DNA from 2 places in the Paenibacillus sp. F4 genome. Region 2 is predicted to be linked to the other one. Evidence: predicted binding sites of a transcription regulator. Region 2 holds the regulator's gene; the other holds the start of a gene.
What was found. Region 2 encodes CtsR, which represses protease genes until heat stress. Its sites were predicted from a motif close to ATGGTCAATAAAGGTCAAACA; they were not measured.

Region 1: clpP (ATP-dependent Clp endopeptidase proteolytic subunit ClpP) is a predicted target of CtsR. The motif match lies at 1,474-1,494, and genes of this name have one in related genera.

What each region holds. Positions count from the first base shown of each region.
Region 1 covers NZ_POVS01000011.1:19,464-28,652, reverse strand. Annotated here, with positions in the region: gene C1T21_RS11685 (sugar-binding transcriptional regulator) at 1-1,036, opposite strand, end outside; tRNA gene C1T21_RS11680 (tRNA-Arg) at 1,306-1,380, shown strand; gene clpP (ATP-dependent Clp endopeptidase proteolytic subunit ClpP) at 1,607-2,203, shown strand; gene C1T21_RS11670 (PdaC/SigV domain-containing protein) at 2,329-3,438, opposite strand; gene C1T21_RS11665 (SIMPL domain-containing protein) at 3,678-4,439, opposite strand; gene C1T21_RS11660 (HPr family phosphocarrier protein) at 4,713-4,982, opposite strand; gene whiA (DNA-binding protein WhiA) at 5,119-6,063, opposite strand; gene C1T21_RS11650 (gluconeogenesis factor YvcK family protein) at 6,069-7,055, opposite strand; gene rapZ (RNase adapter RapZ) at 7,068-7,967, opposite strand; gene C1T21_RS11640 (ROK family glucokinase) at 8,034-8,984, opposite strand.
Region 2 covers NZ_POVS01000029.1:40-9,228, reverse strand. Annotated here, with positions in the region: gene disA (DNA integrity scanning diadenylate cyclase DisA) at 1-850, opposite strand, end outside; gene radA (DNA repair protein RadA) at 863-2,236, opposite strand; gene clpC (ATP-dependent protease ATP-binding subunit ClpC) at 2,477-4,921, opposite strand; gene mcsB (protein-arginine kinase McsB) at 4,966-6,030, opposite strand; gene mcsA (protein-arginine kinase activator protein McsA) at 6,059-6,583, opposite strand; gene C1T21_RS25655 (CtsR family transcriptional regulator) at 6,653-7,117, opposite strand; gene C1T21_RS25650 (GNAT family N-acetyltransferase) at 7,656-8,843, opposite strand; rRNA gene rrf (5S ribosomal RNA) at 9,007-9,123, opposite strand.

The DNA.
Region 1 (9,189 bases), on a different contig from region 2:
AACCATTTAAATAATGACTTACAATCTCGGCAGCAGCGCCTTCGTCGGTGACTAGAATGTCTTCTTGTCCGAAACGCAGTACCGCATGAATAGCGGCCGCCTTGCTCTTGCCTCCAGCTACACCTAGAACCGTATCGGTACGCCTGATGTCCTCTAATCGAAGTCCAAGCGTCAGCATTCTGTGAACAACGACGCCATCTTCGTTAAAGTAATAACCAAACGATTCGGCAACGGCCCCCTCACTGCTGATCTGAGCAAAGGTTTCGGGATCAAGTTTACGTCTATGTGCCATCGCTATGGCGTTGCCTATCCCGTGAATGATGATACGACTCTCGCGAATCAGGTTCAATATATCCTGAATGTTCGTATCTTCAAGCAAGGAGTTGTAAGCATGATTGCTGAGCAAATCCGGTACATGGAGCAGACGGTATTGAGCGCCTACCTTGCGAGCCATTGTGGAAGCAATTGTGTTGGCCTGCATTTCCATGCTTTCTCCCAAACCCCCGCGTGCCGGTACAAACCACCCACCCTTAAGTGGGCCATTAGAAGGTAGTGCCAGTTGTTCCGCCACGTCGGCAATCGTCGTGCCACCTGTTACAGCGACCACATCCTCGTCGTCCATAACACTCAGCAACGCTTTTGCTCCAGCGCGCCCCAGCTCCTGCTTTGTTAACGGAGAAGCATCCGAATCCCCTGGAACGACAACCACCTTCCTCAAACCATAGGCTTGACGAATCTGGTCCTCCAATTGGGACAGGCCGAACAAGTTGTTCGCAATCGGCTCCAGCTGTTCCAGCAGATCCAGTCCTGCTTTGCTCACCTTCATGCCTACACTCTCAATCTCAATTAGCCCTTGAGCTTTAAGAAGATCGGTTTCGGCGCGCAACACGCGCTCAGTCATGTTCAGTGAAGCTGCCAGTGTTCTGCGTCCAACAACATCGGACAGCATAATCTGATGCAGGATCGTGTACCTTTTTTTCAAAACATCCATGAGGTCGGGCAGAAGCTGCTTCTGTATTTCTAATATCTTTCGCATGCTTTCCACTCCCGCACACTTCTAAGTTCTGTCTCTAATGCTCTATCTCTAACTGGTCTTAAAACGTCCCGGGATAACTTTTTAAGTCCCACGTATATCTTAACCAATATTTGCTCCACATGCAAGTCTATCTGAACCTATATTTCTCAACCATTTGCCTGAATATGCGCATTTAATAAAAGCTTGCAATTCACTGCTGTATATCATATAATCATCTTTGTTTCCAATTAGCTGTTTAATTAGTTAGTTGTTTGCATTGATTGAACTATGCGCCCGTGGTCCAACGGATATGACGTAGGCCTCCGGAGCCTGAGATCGAGGTTCGATTCCTCGCGGGCGCGCCATTTTAAATGAACGTTTAAATAAATGAACGTTTAAATACTTCTACATAATGTTTTAACCAATAAGAGCGCTGAGGGCTCTTTTTTTTAATCATTAGTTTGACTTTCTTTGACTTTTTGTTTGAAATTGTTTATCATGTGGTTAATACGGTAACAGTTTATAAATAAGGGACGTGTAATCGGCATGTCCACCAAATCCACTAACGATATTTAAGGGAGGTTTTTTGACGTGAGCTATGTTCCTATGGTAGTAGAACAAAGTAACCGCGGCGAACGCGCCTATGACATTTATTCCAGACTGTTGAAGGATCGCATTATTTTGTTAGGCTCGGACGTCAATGACGTTGTAGCCAACTCTATTATTGCGCAAATGCTGTTTTTGGCTGCCGAAGATCCTGAAAAAGATATTCACTTGTATATTAACAGCCCTGGCGGTTCCATTACAGCTGGTATGGCCATTTTCGATACGATGCAATACATTAAACCTGACGTATCTACGATTTGCGTAGGTATGGCGGCTTCCATGGGCGCGTTCTTGCTGAATGCAGGCGCCAAAGGTAAACGTTTCGCTTTGCCAAACAGTGAAATTATGATTCACCAACCACTGGGCGGTGCACAAGGCCAGGCAACGGATATTGAAATCCGCGCACGCCGCATTCTGAAAATGCGTGATAAACTGAACCGCATTCTCGCAGATCGCACAGGCCAACCACTGGAACGCATTGAAAAAGATACAGACCGTGACTACTTCATGTCCGCTGATGATGCCAAGGAATACGGTATTATTGATAAAGTGCTAACTAGCTCCTCTCCAGAAGGTGTATAAGAGAAAAAATTCACCTCTCGATAGCTGGTAAATGAAAAAAGCTGCTCCGGATGTTCTTATCCGGTAGGCAGCTTTTTGCTTTGTTGTTTTTTTAGGTTATAGACAATTGAACTTGTTTATTTCTACTATTCATTCTGTCCCGCAAAAGGCTTTCCGCCTTGAGGCAGCAGTTGACCGAACGAGTAGGTAAACTCCGGAATTCCATACGCGTATGGCGCATAATCATACAAATCAAACACGATTGTTACTCCACTGTTAGTTACATAAAAATTCTGATCTGCCGCCAGCTCTTTAAATTTACCGAATCCTTCACCAGCCTGAAGCGCATCGATTTTTTTCTTCAAATCAGCATTGAGGAACTTTTTGTAGTCCGGATTTGCCTTCAATACGTCAGACAATTGCAGCAGTTTACCATCAGCGAGCGAGAACGTATATCCTTTACGTGCCGTCATGCCATGTGCGCCACCCGTATACGAGTAATCCTGCATAATCACACTCAGAATACCATCTTTGTTATAGGCAATCGCAAAATCATTTCCGAACTCATACGGTCTTTCTGTTGTAGCCTCTCCCTCAGCCATTATCTTTTTACCTGCTGCCAATATACCCTCTGCATGCTTTTTAAGCACATGGTTAATGGCCTGTTGAGCCTCCGGATTAAGCTTGCTGCCGCTGATTTGCGGGTACTTAATCTTGTAGGACACCTTCGCATTACTCGAAGCTGGAAGGGTTTGAGACGCAATTGTGATCGGATTTAGCTGGCTTTTACTCAGCGTTACTGTTTTCTGAGCTGCACTCCATTGAGCATCTATGCCTAGATAGTCTTTCAGCAGACTCATAGGAATGTATAGCTTCCCAGCGATCTGTTTGGCATCCATGCTACGTGTATTGATTCCATTGACGTTGACGTAGGCATCCGAGGAAGAAGCCATAATGTAAAGTTTATTGTACCCGCTACCTACAGTATATGTCGCTGTTTTCGCATCATAGCTTACTGGAATCCCCAGGCTGTCACGCAGTGCGGCCATCGGAATCATTGTACTCCCGTTCACTTGAACACCTTTAGCGGGCAACGTTTTACCATTCCATTGGATGGTGATTCCTGGTTGCTGTGTTGTCGCTTGCTGCTGCTTCGTCGATGCTGCCTGGATATAGGAAACGGGAACAGCTGCGACTCCTGCTAAAATCCCTGCTGCCAGCAGTGCTGAACCCCATTTTTTTGCATACTTACTCATATTAAGTATTCCTCCTGTTAATGATCTGTATTGTCTATGTGTGATAACCACTTTTCCTATTATATCTATACCCTATTGTATGTAGTTTACAATCTGTACACTCTCCGATTTCAATATGTACACCTAATAACCCTTAGCTATGACAGACTCATTACAAAAAGGTTTCGGTATACAAAAAAAGCCAGCAAGCCAGCCTGCACATGATGCAGACCGCTTGTGGCTTCGTTTGATGATCTATATTAGTTCATTTCGTATTGAGCCGACACCTGTACTTTCACTGTTACTTGCCCTGATTGTATCTCTGTCCCGCCACCTGCTACGTCCAAGAGCGATTTTGACATGGCACTTTCACGTTGTGTAAAGATTTGTGCTTCTCCGCCATCTACCGTCACACTCACAAGGGCACCTAACCCGCGTTTGGCTGCTTTAGCTACAGCACTGGCTTTAGATTGTGCGCTTCCCAATGCCTTAGTAATGGCTTCTTCTTCATAAGTCGAAGGATTTTCCACGGAAAAACGTACATTATCTACGTTATTGGCTCCGGACTTGGTCGCCTCATCCAACAACTGACCGATTTTATCCAAATCGCGGTATTTGACGGAAAGTGTATGGTTGGCAGTGTAGCCTTTGAGCTTCTGCCCTTCTTTTTCGTTATAGGTGTAGTTAGGCTGTACATAAAACTGGCTGGTCTGAATGTCATCTGCGCTGATGCTCCACTTTTCTTTCAGCAGTTGTGTAACCTTGTTCAATTTTGTAGCATTGGCTTTTTGAGCAGCGGCTGCCGTATTCCCTTCCGATTGTACACCGATAGAGAGATAAGCAATATCGGGCTTCGCCAATACTTCCCCGCTTCCAGTCACATTAATTACACCGTTTACCGTCGAAGCTGTTGACGCAGCATAAGCACGATCTGCCCCTGTCCATAATCCTCCTGCTACTCCCCCTGCCATTAATGCTCCTGCGAGAACTGCTGTGGCTACTGTTTTTGTCCAAAGTCTCATTGAATTCAACCTCTTTCTTGTAAATGTTTGTACCTTCCAGACGGGAATGACGGAAAAAGGTTGCAGCCAAGCATACAAATTTCCGAAACAGAGCATGACCACAGGAATTTTAATTATCTATAACTTGAACTTAATACGGTCTCTATATTCAACAAATCCACACATAGAACAGTTAACGGAGGAGCGTTCGAAGACTTTTTTCTGTATACAAAAAAAAGCCCCGAAGGGGCTTTTCACTAAGAGCATACACCATATTACAAAGTAAATCTTTGTTTATTGATTTTCCAGCTCTACCTTACTAACCAGACTTACTAAAGCGTTTACAGCCTGTTCGGCGTCCGCACCTTCAGCACTAATATTGATTTCAGTACCTGTACTGATGGCAAGACTCATAATACCCATGATGCTTTTGGCATTAACCTTTTTGTCTTCTTTTTCCACAAAAATCTCAGATGAATATTTATTCGCTTCCTGTACGAACAACGCAGCAGGTCTGGCGTGCAGTCCTGTTTTCAAGCGTACGACTACCGGATGTTTTGACATGTCAGCTTACCCCCTCATCAAATAAATCTGGACACTACTTACTCCATTTTATTTATCACATTATAACATTAACCCGGGACAGACACTAGAAAAAAAACTAAAAAAACCGGGGCTAAAAGCCCCATGGACACTCTTTTTACGGAATCAGGCCATTTTCGCCCCTAATTTTGTCAGCCATCTCATCAATTTTGCGAAGTCGATGATTTACACCCGATTTACTCACGACCCCTTTGAGCATTTCCCCGACTTCTTTTAAATTCAAATCGGGATGAGCGAGCCGAATTTCTGCCACTTCACGCAGTTTATCAGGCAAGGTCTCCAAACCAACTTCCCTCTCCAGCAACTTAATATTCTCAATTTGCCGGACAGCAGCTCCGATCGTCTTGTTCAAATTAGCCGTTTCACAATTGACAATGCGATTTACGGAATTACGCATATCTCGCATAATGCGTACATCTTCAAATTTGAACAAGGCTTGATGCGCCCCAATGATGCTAAGCAACTCAATGATCTTCTCGCCTTCCTTGATGTAGAGAATAAAACCTTTTTTTCGCTCAATACAGCGAGCATTTAGATGAAATTCATTCGCAAGATCAACGAGTGCCTGACAATGCTCCTCATACATCGAAGAAATTTCAAGATGGTAAGACGACCCTTCAGGATTGTTGACAGATCCACCTGCCATAAAGGCGCCCCGCAAATAAGCCCTCTTACAACAGTTTTTCCGAACGATATCCCTATTAATCCCGTCAGTGAACAAGAAACCTTCTGAGACGATATAAAGATCCTTTAGCAGTTGCTGCACACCATTGGGAATACGGACAATGTACACATTATTTTTTTTCAAGCGCATTTTTTTCCGTACAAGCAGTTCGATATGAAGTTGAAAATGCTTCTTGATCAAGGAGTAAATCCGCCTTGCAATCGCGGCATTTTCTGTGGACACGTCCAATATCACCCTTTTATTCGACAGTTGTACGGATCCGAGCATACGTATGAGCGCAGATAGTTCCGCTTTCTCACAGCAGGACTGGCTTTCAATCATCGTAAGCTCTTTTTTCGTTTGTGCCGCAAAGGACAAGGGACTCACCTCCTTCTTAATATCCAGTTTTGTACCAATTGGTAAATATGCTGGCTCAATTTGTCGGCATCATGCCGTAAATACGTGCGGAACAGAACTAATGTATCTGCCACCACTTTATATCCCCGGTCGGTCAGCTCGCCCATGTCTACTTGAACTGGCTTTGCTCCCTGCTCAGCATACATTTCCTGTACTTGGGGTGGAATTTCTCCGTTATTTACAATGACATAGTCGAAGAGATGATGCCCTACATGCTCAAAAATAGCTTGCAGGTGATCTCCTACCGTATAACCATCGGTTTCCCCAGGCTGGGTCATAACGTTACAGACAAATATTTTGATAGCGTCTGATTTTACTACAGCTTCAGCGAGTTTAGGTACAAGCAAATTTGGTAATATGCTGGTATATAGACTACCAGGGCCAATCAAAATCGCATCGGCTTCATTAATGGCCTCTACAGCCTCAGGCAACGGCTCCACGTGAGTCGGTTCAAGAAAGACGCGTTTGATTCGTCCGCCCGCTTCCGGGATCTTGGACTCCCCGGTAATCACCGTGCCATCTTCCATCTCAGCGCTTAACACAACGCCTTCCTCGGCTGCCGGTAGCACACGTCCCCGGACAGCAAATACACGGCTAAGCTCACGCACCGCCGTTACGAAATCTCCCGATATATCGGTCATCGCTGCTAAAATCAGATTACCTAGGCTATGGCCTGACAATCCTGATCCCGCACCGAAACGGTATTTCAGCATATCTGACATCACTGGTTCCACGTCAGCCAAGGCAGTCAGCACATTGCGAATATCCCCTGGAGGGGGCATCTGCAGCTCACTGCGCAAAATCCCGGAACTTCCGCCATCGTCAGCGACTGTAACAATAGCCGTAATATCTAGCGGCTTTTGCTTTAAGCCCCGCAGCATGACGGACAAGCCGGTTCCGCCGCCCATAACAACAATACGTGGGCGCTCCCGTTGTGATCCGGTCTCTTTCATGATTTCACCTCATTAATGCCGGTCCCGATCAGCATCCCGATGCGAAACAGAAACAGATTCTGTCTCGCTGGCACCCAGCATTTTTCCTAAATACTCCGATATTGCAACAGAACGATGCTTACCGCCAGTACAGCCAATGCCGATAATGACCTGGCTTTTGCCTTCTTTGCGATATTGCGGAATCAAAAAGTGTAACATATCCAGCAACTTAGTCAAGAATGCCTGAGTCTCGGGCCATTTCATGACATAATCATATACATCGCTATCCTGTCCCGTGTGAGGACGTAGTTGGTCCACATAGTGGGGATTAGGCAGGAAGCGCACATCGAATATAAGATCGGCATCAATGGGAATACCATACTTGAAGCCAAAAGAAGTAATGTTCACGGAAAGCATACTGCTCTCCAGATGAGAAAATCGTGAAATAATCCTCGCCTTTAAGGTTGCAGGCTTCATCACACTTGTATCAATAACCTGTGTAGCTGAGCTTTTTAGTTCTTCTAACATCTTACGCTCCAACCGAATCCCATCCAAAGGCATGCCGTCTGGAGCCAACGGATGACGTCTACGGCTTTCCTTATACCGCTGTACGAGAACGCCATCATTCGCATTTAAGAATAAAATTTCACAATGAATCGTAAAATGATCTTTAATATAATTCAAAGATTCCGACAAGGCAGTGAAAAATTCTCGTCCGCGTAAATCAATTACGAGTGCCACCTTGCCTATTTTACCGTTCGACTGCTCAATCAACTCGGCAAATTTCGGAATCAGTACAGGGGGCAAATTATCAACGCAGAAGAAGCCCAAGTCTTCCAGGCTCTGAACCGCAATGGTCTTCCCTGCGCCTGACATCCCCGTAATAATAATGAGCGTTGCCCACGGCGCAGCATTTTTTAGGTTGTCTGTCATATGGACTTCCCTCTCCTTTTGCTTCTTCGCTCTATACCAGTACCCGTATTATCAGTAACCTGTGGATCAGGAGCGTAGCAACAAACCAGCTGCCCCTACGATACCTGCGTCATTGCCCAGCACAGCTGGAACAATCGATACCCCTTTTTGAAGGGGCTCAGGTGCCAGCTTGGTGTACACGCGACGCATCTCTTCAAACAAAAAGTCGCCTGCTTTGGAAACACCGCCACCTATAATAAACAACTCTGGATTAAGCACAGCGGCAACCGCTGCCATGGATTTCCCCAAATAAAAGGCAGCCCGGTTCACGATACGCAGCGCAACCTCATCTCCAGCTTTAGCAGCATCAAATACTTCCTTGGCAGCAATTTGATCTTCCAGCGCCAGAGAGGTCCGGTCGCCACGTTCCACAGCGTCCTTGGCCATACGAATGATGCCTGTTGCGGAAGATACAGTTTCCAAGCAACCCATTTTGCCACACCCACACTGAATAGCCTCCAGATCAGGTACGACACTGATATGGCCAATTTCTCCGGCCATGCCCGAAGAGCCTTGGTATATTTTACCGTTTATAATAATACCGCCACCTACTCCTGTTCCCAGGGTATAGCATACGCAGTTTTCGATGCCTTTGCCTGCACCAGCCCAAGCCTCACCCAGCGCAGCAACATTCGCATCATTGTCTATTTTCACAGGCTTGCCAATCCGGTTCTCTAGGAGCGCACGGATCGGTACGTCACGAAAGCCAATATTAGGAGCGAGGACAATAATACCATCACGAACATTCGTAAAACCTGCAACGCCTGCACCGACACCCTTTAGTTGATCCCACTCATAAGGAGATTGCTCAACAATATGCCGCACATATTTTTCGATATTACCGATGACAACGTCTACACCTTTATCGGTTTCGGTTGGTCCCTCATATGTGTGCAAAAGCTGTCCGTTTTCATTACAAATGCCGACTTTAATCGCGGTACCGCCCAAATCGACACCTACATAGATACTTTCAGACATGTTCCAAGCCACCTTTATGTTTACTTAAAAACCTGGTATGAAATATATGCTTACAATTCCTACTTCATAATAGTAATCCTACGTTCCAACTATAATTGAAGCCCCCGTTACGGTCAAGGACACTTCCTTGTCGAAAAGTGTACGATTAGCGGAACTTTTCACCTCATGCACCCATAAAAAGGAGAAAGCCTGTGCAAACGCAGCA
Region 2 (9,189 bases):
CTGATGTCGCAGCTGAAGAAGGGTAGCCTAGTAAACGTACAATATGATTCACATCCAACAATTCGTCGTCCGTAGAACGTTTGAGTCCCAATATAATTTCACGAATCTTCTCGTCGCTATCGTCTTTGGCATAATCCTTATACAGCAACCAAGCTTCTTCCTCAATGTTGCTGACGAGCTCTTCCATCTGCATACTAATCAGACGGCCCTCATTTCCGAGCTCGTTAATAAATCGTTTGATTTCCATTTTGATGCGCAGCACCATTTCGATCCGCTGGATGACATTAACGACCTCCGGCATGGTAACCAGCTCTTCAAATTCAGATGCTGTCAAATTGGTAGAGGCTTGCCCCAACACGGATCTATATTTTTCTAACGTCTGAATAGCCTGATTGGCTTTCGTTAAAATAACCCCGATTTCCTTGAGCGCATACCGTAATGTCCCCTGATACAAGGTAATAATATTACGCCGCTGGGAAATAGACACAACTAATTTGCCAGTCTGCTTTGCAACTCGTTCTGCTGTCCGGTGCCGAATTCCTGTTTCAATTGAAGAAATAGAGGAGTCCGGAATCAGTTGCGTATTGGCATATAAAATTCTTTTTAAATCCTCGCTCAATATGATTGCGCCGTCCATTTTAGCCAACTCATACAAATAGTTCGGCGAAAAATCACAATTGATGGAGAAACCGCCATCCACGACTTCCATAACTTCTGGGCTATAGCCAACGACCAGAAGAGCACCCGTTTTGGCACGCAAAACGTTTTCCAACCCGTCGCGAAAGGGAGTTCCCGGTGCCACAAGCCGCAGCAAATCGTTCATTTTATCCAGTTGGCTCGCTTCTTTCATTCTCAATGCCCCCTAATCTAATGCGGCTGCCAGTGCATCTGCCACCGTTCCTACTCCTATAATTTGTATCCCTTTCGGATGTGTCCAGCCCTTCAAGCTTTTCTCCGGCATGATCACCCGTTTGAAACCTAGTTTCTCCGCTTCTCGTACTCGCTGTTCTGCTCGGGATACCGCGCGCACTTCACCTGTCAGTCCCACCTCGCCAAAAATCACATCGTACGGCTTTGTAGGAGCATCCCTGAAGCTGGAAGCAATGCTCACAGCTATAGCCAAATCCACCGCCGGTTCATCCAGCTTCACGCCTCCGGCTACGTTGAGATAAGCGTCCTGGTTTTGCAAAAACATGCCCATCCGCTTTTCTAGCACGGCTATGATTAATCCCATTCGATGATGGTCGACTCCTGTGCCCATTCGGCGCGGAGATGGGAAATGCGTAGCTGCAATCAATGCTTGCAGTTCAACCAATACAGGTCGGGTTCCCTCCATACTGGCTACAACAGTAGAACCCGCCACCCCCAGTGGTCGTTCAGACAGGAATAGTTCAGAAGGATTCGACACCTCACGCAAACCGCTTTCAGCCATTTCAAAAATACCAATTTCATTCGTAGAACCGAAACGATTTTTAACTGCACGCAAAAGCCGATACGTATGATGACGCTCTCCTTCAAAATAAAGCACACAATCGACCATATGTTCCAACAAACGTGGACCTGCAATGGCCCCTTCCTTGGTCACATGTCCCACCAATACCGTAGCAATACCTAGCCCCTTGGCAATTCGCATAAAGCGTGAAGTACACTCCCGCACTTGAGCCACACTACCTGGTGCACTCGTCACCTCAGGCAAATATACAGTCTGTATCGAGTCGATGACCAAAAACTCCGGCTTCAAGCTGTCCACCGCTTCTTCAATCGTCTCCAAATTCGTCTCACATAATACGTATAGGCTGGGGGACAAGGCACCGAGCCGATCTGCACGTAGTTTCGTTTGACGGACAGATTCCTCACCAGACACGTACAGCACCTTTAAACCAGTTAAAGCCAGCTCATTAGATGTTTGCAGCATAAGCGTAGATTTACCGATTCCCGGATCACCGCCCACCAAAACGAGTGAACCCGGTACCACACCTCCACCGAGTACTCGATTCAATTCGCCAATTCCCGTCAAAATTCGTGTTTCTTTGCCACTCTCCACCTCTATAATAGGCAGTGGCTTGTCTTTTGTGCTATGAGTAAGAAGGGAAGACCCCATTCCTTGAGTTTTTACAACGCTTTCCGTTTCTTCGACCATGGAATTCCATGCCTGGCATCCAGGACATTTTCCGTACCATTTGGGCGATTCATAACCACATTCCGTACAGGAAAATTTAGTTTTCACTTTAGCCATACTTTGTTCCCTGGCTCCTTATTGACGACGATGATGTCAAATTTATGTTCATACAGCCCAGAAAGAGCTGTAACAATAAAAGTTTACCATTGAAGCTTGGCGGACGTAAAGCAATATCACAAACTTTCCCAAAGCATTTACCCAACCATTTCACCGTGTTTTATACACAAAAAGGGTGTCTTCGCAATAGCTTTCCAGCCTGCGAGACACCCTTTTCTACTATTTATTTAGTAAACTGCTTTAGGACTTGGCAGATACATTATCCTTTTTCGTTACAGTCAATGCACCGTTCTCCTCATCAATGAAGAGAGAGTCACCTTTAGTGATGTTGCCAGTCAACAGTTCCTCGGACAGGCGATCTTCAATATGCTTCTGGATTGCACGACGCAATGGACGCGCACCATACGCTGGATCAAAGCCTTCCTTGGCAAGGAATTTTTTAGCGTTGTCTGTCAACTCGAAGTCCACCTCATACTCATTCAGGCGCTTACGCAGCTCCTCAGACATGAGTGATACAATTTCGGCAATATGTTTTTCTTCGAGAGAATGGAAAACGATAATTTCATCAATCCGGTTCAAGAACTCAGGACGGAAGCTTTTCTTCAGCTCATCCATCACTTTGCCCTTCATATTATCGTAATCCGCTCCAGCGTCCACTACAGCTGTAAAGCCAAGCGTGGAGTTACGTTTAATCGCCTGTGCACCAACATTTGATGTTAGGATGATGAGTGTATTACGGAAATCAACGACACGACCTTTGGAATCTGTCAGACGGCCATCTTCCAGTACTTGCAGAAGAATATTGAATACTTCTGGGTGTGCTTTTTCAATTTCATCCAGCAAGACAACAGAGTAAGGCTTACGACGTACCTTCTCGGTCAGTTGACCGCCTTCTTCATATCCAACGTACCCTGGAGGCGCTCCTACCAGACGGGATGTGGAGTGTTTCTCCATATATTCAGACATATCAATACGGATAACCGCATTTTCATCTCCAAACATGGATTCAGCCAAGGCGCGTGCCAACTCTGTTTTACCCACCCCAGTTGGGCCGAGGAAAATAAAGGAACCGATTGGACGTTTCGGATCTTTCAATCCGGCACGTGCCCGGCGAATCGCCCGGCTTACTGCCTTAACTGCCTCATCCTGTCCAATTACCCGCTCATGCAGTAACTCTTCCATATTCAACAAGCGGTGTGTTTCTTCCTCTTTCAGCTTGCTGACTGGAACACCTGTCCAGATTGCAACGACTTGAGCGATATCCTCTGGGGTAACTTCGGAATCTGTACGACCCTGTTGTTCTTTCCATTGGTTTTTCGTCACGTCTAACTCTTCACGGATTTTTTGCTCTGTATCACGCAACGCTGCCGCTTTTTCAAACTCCTGACTTTGTACCGCTGAATCCTTTTCTTTACGAATATCCTCCAGACGGTTTTCCAGCTGTTTCAGGTTTGGCGGTACAGTGTAAGAATTCAGCCTTACTTTGGAGCCCGCTTCATCAATAAGGTCAATAGCCTTATCTGGCAGGAAGCGGTCGGTGATATAACGATCTGACAATTTTACGGCCGCTTCAATAGCCTCATCTGTGATCTTTACACGGTGATGCGCTTCGTAACGGTCACGCAGACCATACAGAATTTGAATCGCCTCTTCTGGAGAAGGTTGATCCACTGTAATGGGTTGAAAACGACGCTCCAAAGCAGCATCTTTCTCAATATATTTGCGGTATTCATCCAGCGTGGTCGCACCGATGCATTGCAGCTCGCCACGTGCCAGAGCAGGTTTCAGGATGTTGGACGCATCAATTGCGCCTTCCGCTCCACCAGCACCAATCAGCGTATGCAACTCATCAATGAACAACACGATATTACCCGCTTGACGAATCTCGTCCATAATTTTTTTCAAACGATCCTCGAATTCACCCCGATACTTGGTGCCTGCTACCACAGAACCCATATCCAGTGTCATTACGCGCTTGTCACGCAACGTTTCGGGAATCTCATTCGCTATGATTTTTTGGGCCAATCCTTCGGCAATCGCTGTTTTACCTACCCCAGGTTCACCAATCAGAACTGGATTGTTCTTTGTACGGCGGCTGAGCACCTGAATTACGCGTTCAATTTCCTTGCTACGCCCAATAACAGGGTCCAGGTTGTTTTCCTTCGCAGATGCCGTCAGATCGCGTGCCAGACTGTCCAGAGTTGGCGTGCTGACATTAGCTGGAGCACCGTGATGGCTGGAAACAGCCTCGCTGCTGCCGAGTAATTGAAGCACTTGCTGACGCGCTTTGTTCAGACTGATGCCCAGGTTGTTCAGTACGCGTGCTGCTACGCCTTCGCCTTCACGAATAAGACCGAGCAAAATATGTTCTGTACCTACATAGGTATGGCCCAGTTTGCGGGCTTCATCCATAGACAGTTCAATGACTTTTTTGGCGCGTGGAGTATAGGCAATGTTCGTCGGTTGCTCTTGACCGCGTCCAATCAGCGTTTCCACTTCATCCTGGATTTTTTCCAGTCCCAGCCCTAAACCGATTAAGGCTTTTGCTGCTATTCCTTCACCTTCACGAATGAGGCCTAGCAAAATGTGTTCTGTGCCAATGTTGTTGTGTCCCAATCGAACAGCTTCTTCCTGAGCCAAAGCAAGCACTTTCTGTGCACGTTCCGTAAATCTTCCAAACATCATATATCCTGCACCTCCACAGTGTGTATTTCAGATCATTCTATATATTAAAGGGTTGTGCCTAATTTTTGCCGGATCAGCTTCGCCCGGTACATATCGCGCTCACCGGTATTCATTTTATCTCCAAAGCTTTTTTGCAGGAATCCGGGTTGTGTCATCACATTCAGCTCATTCATCGCTGCGGTGGAAGGACGCTCCAAAATTCCTAAATCTACGCCGAGACGTACATCCGACAGACGCTGTGCAGCCTCCTTGGAATCCAACACCGCTGCATATGACAAAATACCGAATGAACGCATCACCCGATCTGTAATTCGCAGCATAGATTCATTCATCAGCCGTTCTCTGGCAGAACGCTCGTGCTCAATAATTTGTAGCACCACGCCATGAAGATTCTCAATAATTTCCGCTTCGGTTTGTCCCAGTGTAATCTGATTAGATACCTGAAACAAATTTCCGACCGCTTCGCTGCCTTCACCATAAATGCCGCGAACTGTAAGGCCTACCTGTGAAACAGCAGACAATATACGATTGATTTGATGAGTCATGACTAATGCGGGCAAATGCATCATCACCGAAGCTCTCATACCTGTGCCGACATTCGTCGGACAACTGGTCAGAAAACCTCTCCGATCATCAAATGCATAATCTACATGCGCTTCAAATGCATCATCAATAATCATAGCGCGTTCCCAAGCTTCCCTAACCTGACATCCCGGATATAAGCACTGGATACGCAGATGATCCTCTTCGTTTATCATAACACTAACCGATTCATCATCGCTAATTAAAACAGCACCGTTACGAGATTCGTTCGCCAAATTAGGACTAATCAAATGCTTCTCAACCAGCACCTGCTTGTCGATCTCATCCAACTCGGATATTTTCAACGTATGAAAAGTACCAAAACCGCCTAAATCATCATACTGAAGGATATCCGTCAAGCGTTGAAGTACTTCTTCCGACTGCTGATTGGTAGCAAGCATGGGAAAAGGCAGATGCTGCAAGTTACGCGCAATTCTCACCCGGCTGCTAATGACAATCTCCGAATCCGCAGCATCACCACGCATCCAGTCACTTAGCGGCTTCTCCGTAAACCGAATATTGGGCATTACGCATCCCTCCTACTCTTCACAAACTTTACTCTTCAGTCATTTCTTTTTCAAGCTTTCTGATTTGATCCCTAAGCTCAGCTGCTGATTCGAATTCTTCCTGTACAATATGCTGTTGCATCTCTTTTTTCAAATCGTCAATTTGCCGTTTAACCTTCAGTCGGCCTCCAGTGCGAACCGGAACTTTACCAACATGATTCGTACTGCCATGCACACGCTTGAACAGAGGGTCCAAACGACTATCAAAATATTGGTAGCACGACGGGCATCCGAAACGTCCCAGCTTACTAAACTGTGCATAGGTCATACCACAGTCCTTGCATTGCAGGTTCTGCGGACTACCGTGACCTGGAGATTGGCTCTTTGTGCTGGAGTCAAAATCCAGCATCCCCGACAACAAGCTATGAATCGAAAAGCCGTTAGGTGTTCCAGGGATCATCTCCCCTTTTTCCTTGGCACACGTCTCACAAATATGAAACTCTGTCTTTTCGCCATTCACAATTTTGGTGAAATGCAAAGTTGCCGGCCGCATATTACATTCTTGGCACAGCATAAAAGCACCTCCTTCAATGTCAGGATTTATACCAACCCCTACATCCAAACGTTAGTCTCTATTCACACACTATTTGGTCGCCAGCAACGAAATCAGCATAGCCTTAAGCAATCTTGCTCGCAGTTGATCACGATAGGGAAGCTTCAGTAATAATGTATCCCTTGATAAAGCAGCCTTCATTAGGTTAGCTTCCCTTTTGCTTAAAAAATGGGCTTCCTCTAACTGATAAATCAGTCCTTCTGCTGCCGATTGGCTTATTTCCTCCCCGATGCTCTGATGAAGATGTGTATGGATGGCATGCTGTGCAGGCAGCTGAATTCGCTGAATACGAATGTAGCCACCGCCACCGCGTTTACTTTCCACCACATAGCCTTTTTCCAGCGTAAACCGGGTGCTAATTACATAATTAATTTGCGACGGCACGCAGGAAAAGCGGTCAGCCAGATCATTGCGCTGAATCTCCACTAAACCTTGGGGACTTTCCAGCAATATACTCTTCAAATATTGTTCAATAATATCGGAAACATTGCGCATTTCATCATCCTCCACTAACGGAAACGCAAGTATTCAAATACATTTCACGCTCCACAGAGTCCGCCGTATATTGAACTTAACCAAACGGTAAAGTCACGAATCTAAGCTGTATATAGGCTATTGCCTGTTCTACATCCATTGGAACTGTACCGTTTTGTCTCTAGTGTGGCCTTTATTTGCGATTAATCATACACTTCTCTTATGTTCATAAGAGTCAGCTCCTAACTATACGCAAATCATTTCGAGCCTCATTTACTTCTTTGCTATCACAATACTTTATACGGCCAATCCATCAGCATAATACTTCTACAGCATTACACGGTTTTGATTGACTTTGACTTTCTTTGACTATATTCATATTATAGCACATTATTCATTTTTGCCAAGGGGTCAATACCATTTTTCGCAATCTAATTATGTTTTATACAATACCATAAAAAAACTCTTCCCATTACAGAAAGAGTTTTGAAAATTATGATAACCACACAGGTTATGTTCCCTGAAAGATGGAGCCTAAGAACAACTAAATGGGCCTTTATCAGAAAAAATCCAATAAGAACGTTTGTTTTACCGGTATTACACGTTTAAGGGCAGACACAGACTCACTGCTACCTTCAATACGCCTCCATTTATACAGATCATCAGCCTGCTGGTAGCCAAGCATCAGAGTCGTCAGTGACTGAATCCCAAGTTTCAAGTCAGCTACTATGGCGTTTTCAGATGAAATGCTTTTATTCACTCTCTCCAGATGCCCTTGCCCTTTCGTCGTAATCGTTAATCTCCATAATCCATCATTCCATGGAGCATACCGATCAGTCAGATTTAAGGTTAAACTTGTTTCCTCTCCAATCTGTTCAAAAGGGTACCTTTCTATAAAAGCAGCTGCATCCACAATACGACCCATAAAATAAGGCACAGTTTCCTGTTGAATTCGTGGATCATCGAGTAAAAATGGTAAATTGTCATCTGCTGGAACGTAAATAAATTTGCCTTGGGTTATCATTGAGTCATGATTTGCAAAATAAGTCCATAAAGCCCGACGAGCCGTCTCATTTTCATATACCAACTCATCACAATTCAACTGTTTATCTTCAATTTTGTATAGTGCATATCCCTGAGGATCTCCTGTTTCTGAGTAATATACCACAGTTCGATAGTTCTCATTTAAAATCCGCTCTTGCCACCATTCCTTATCTCGTACCAGCGTGCCATTATAACGAGATGCATACGCTTGATACACTTGGTCCAGTTCTAAAATATTTTTGACATCGCGTTTGACTGTATCCTCTGTTTTAAGTTTTGCGGGGAATTTTTCAATGGGAATGACGTACTTTTTGTATTCAATATACGTTTCCCATCCAAATTTACGATAGAAGGCAAAGGAGAATGGATGCAGAAAAGAAAGGCTTTGTCCCGCAGACTTCATCTCCTCAAGCGCATGCGTCAACAAGCGTGATACCATGCCACCGCGACGCTTTTCTGGCCATGTTGCCACACCAGCAATGCCTCCCATATCAAAAACCTGACCGTTTATGTATACCTGTAGCGGTAACAAAGTCAGTTTAGCATTCAAGTCATGTCCGTCGAATATTCCCCATGTTTGTTCTGGTTTGAACTTCTTCCTGGCTTTCTCCAGATCCTCCAGGGACATTGTAAACTGAAAAGCATATTGAGATAATTCAATAGCCGCTTCAAATTCCTTACGTTGTAATTGTCTGATCTCCATAACTTCGTCACCTCGCTTGTATACTTGGACATCCATAAAAAGATTACACACTTAGAGTGTGGCAAACCCCATTCTCTCTGTCAACCTTAGAAACAGGCGGTCATCCAAAAACACATAAAAAAAGGATGATAATCTCAGTGAGATTATCATCCTTTTTACTTATGCTTGGCGACGTCCTACTCTCCCAGGACCCTGCGGTCCAAGTACCATCGGCGCTGGAGGGCTTAACGGTCGTGTTCGGGATGGGTACGTGTGGAACCCCTCCGCTATCGCCACCAAACATGAATTTGCTGTGCAAATTCTACCGTACGGTTATTCGGTCCATCACTTATCGTGTGAATGAATA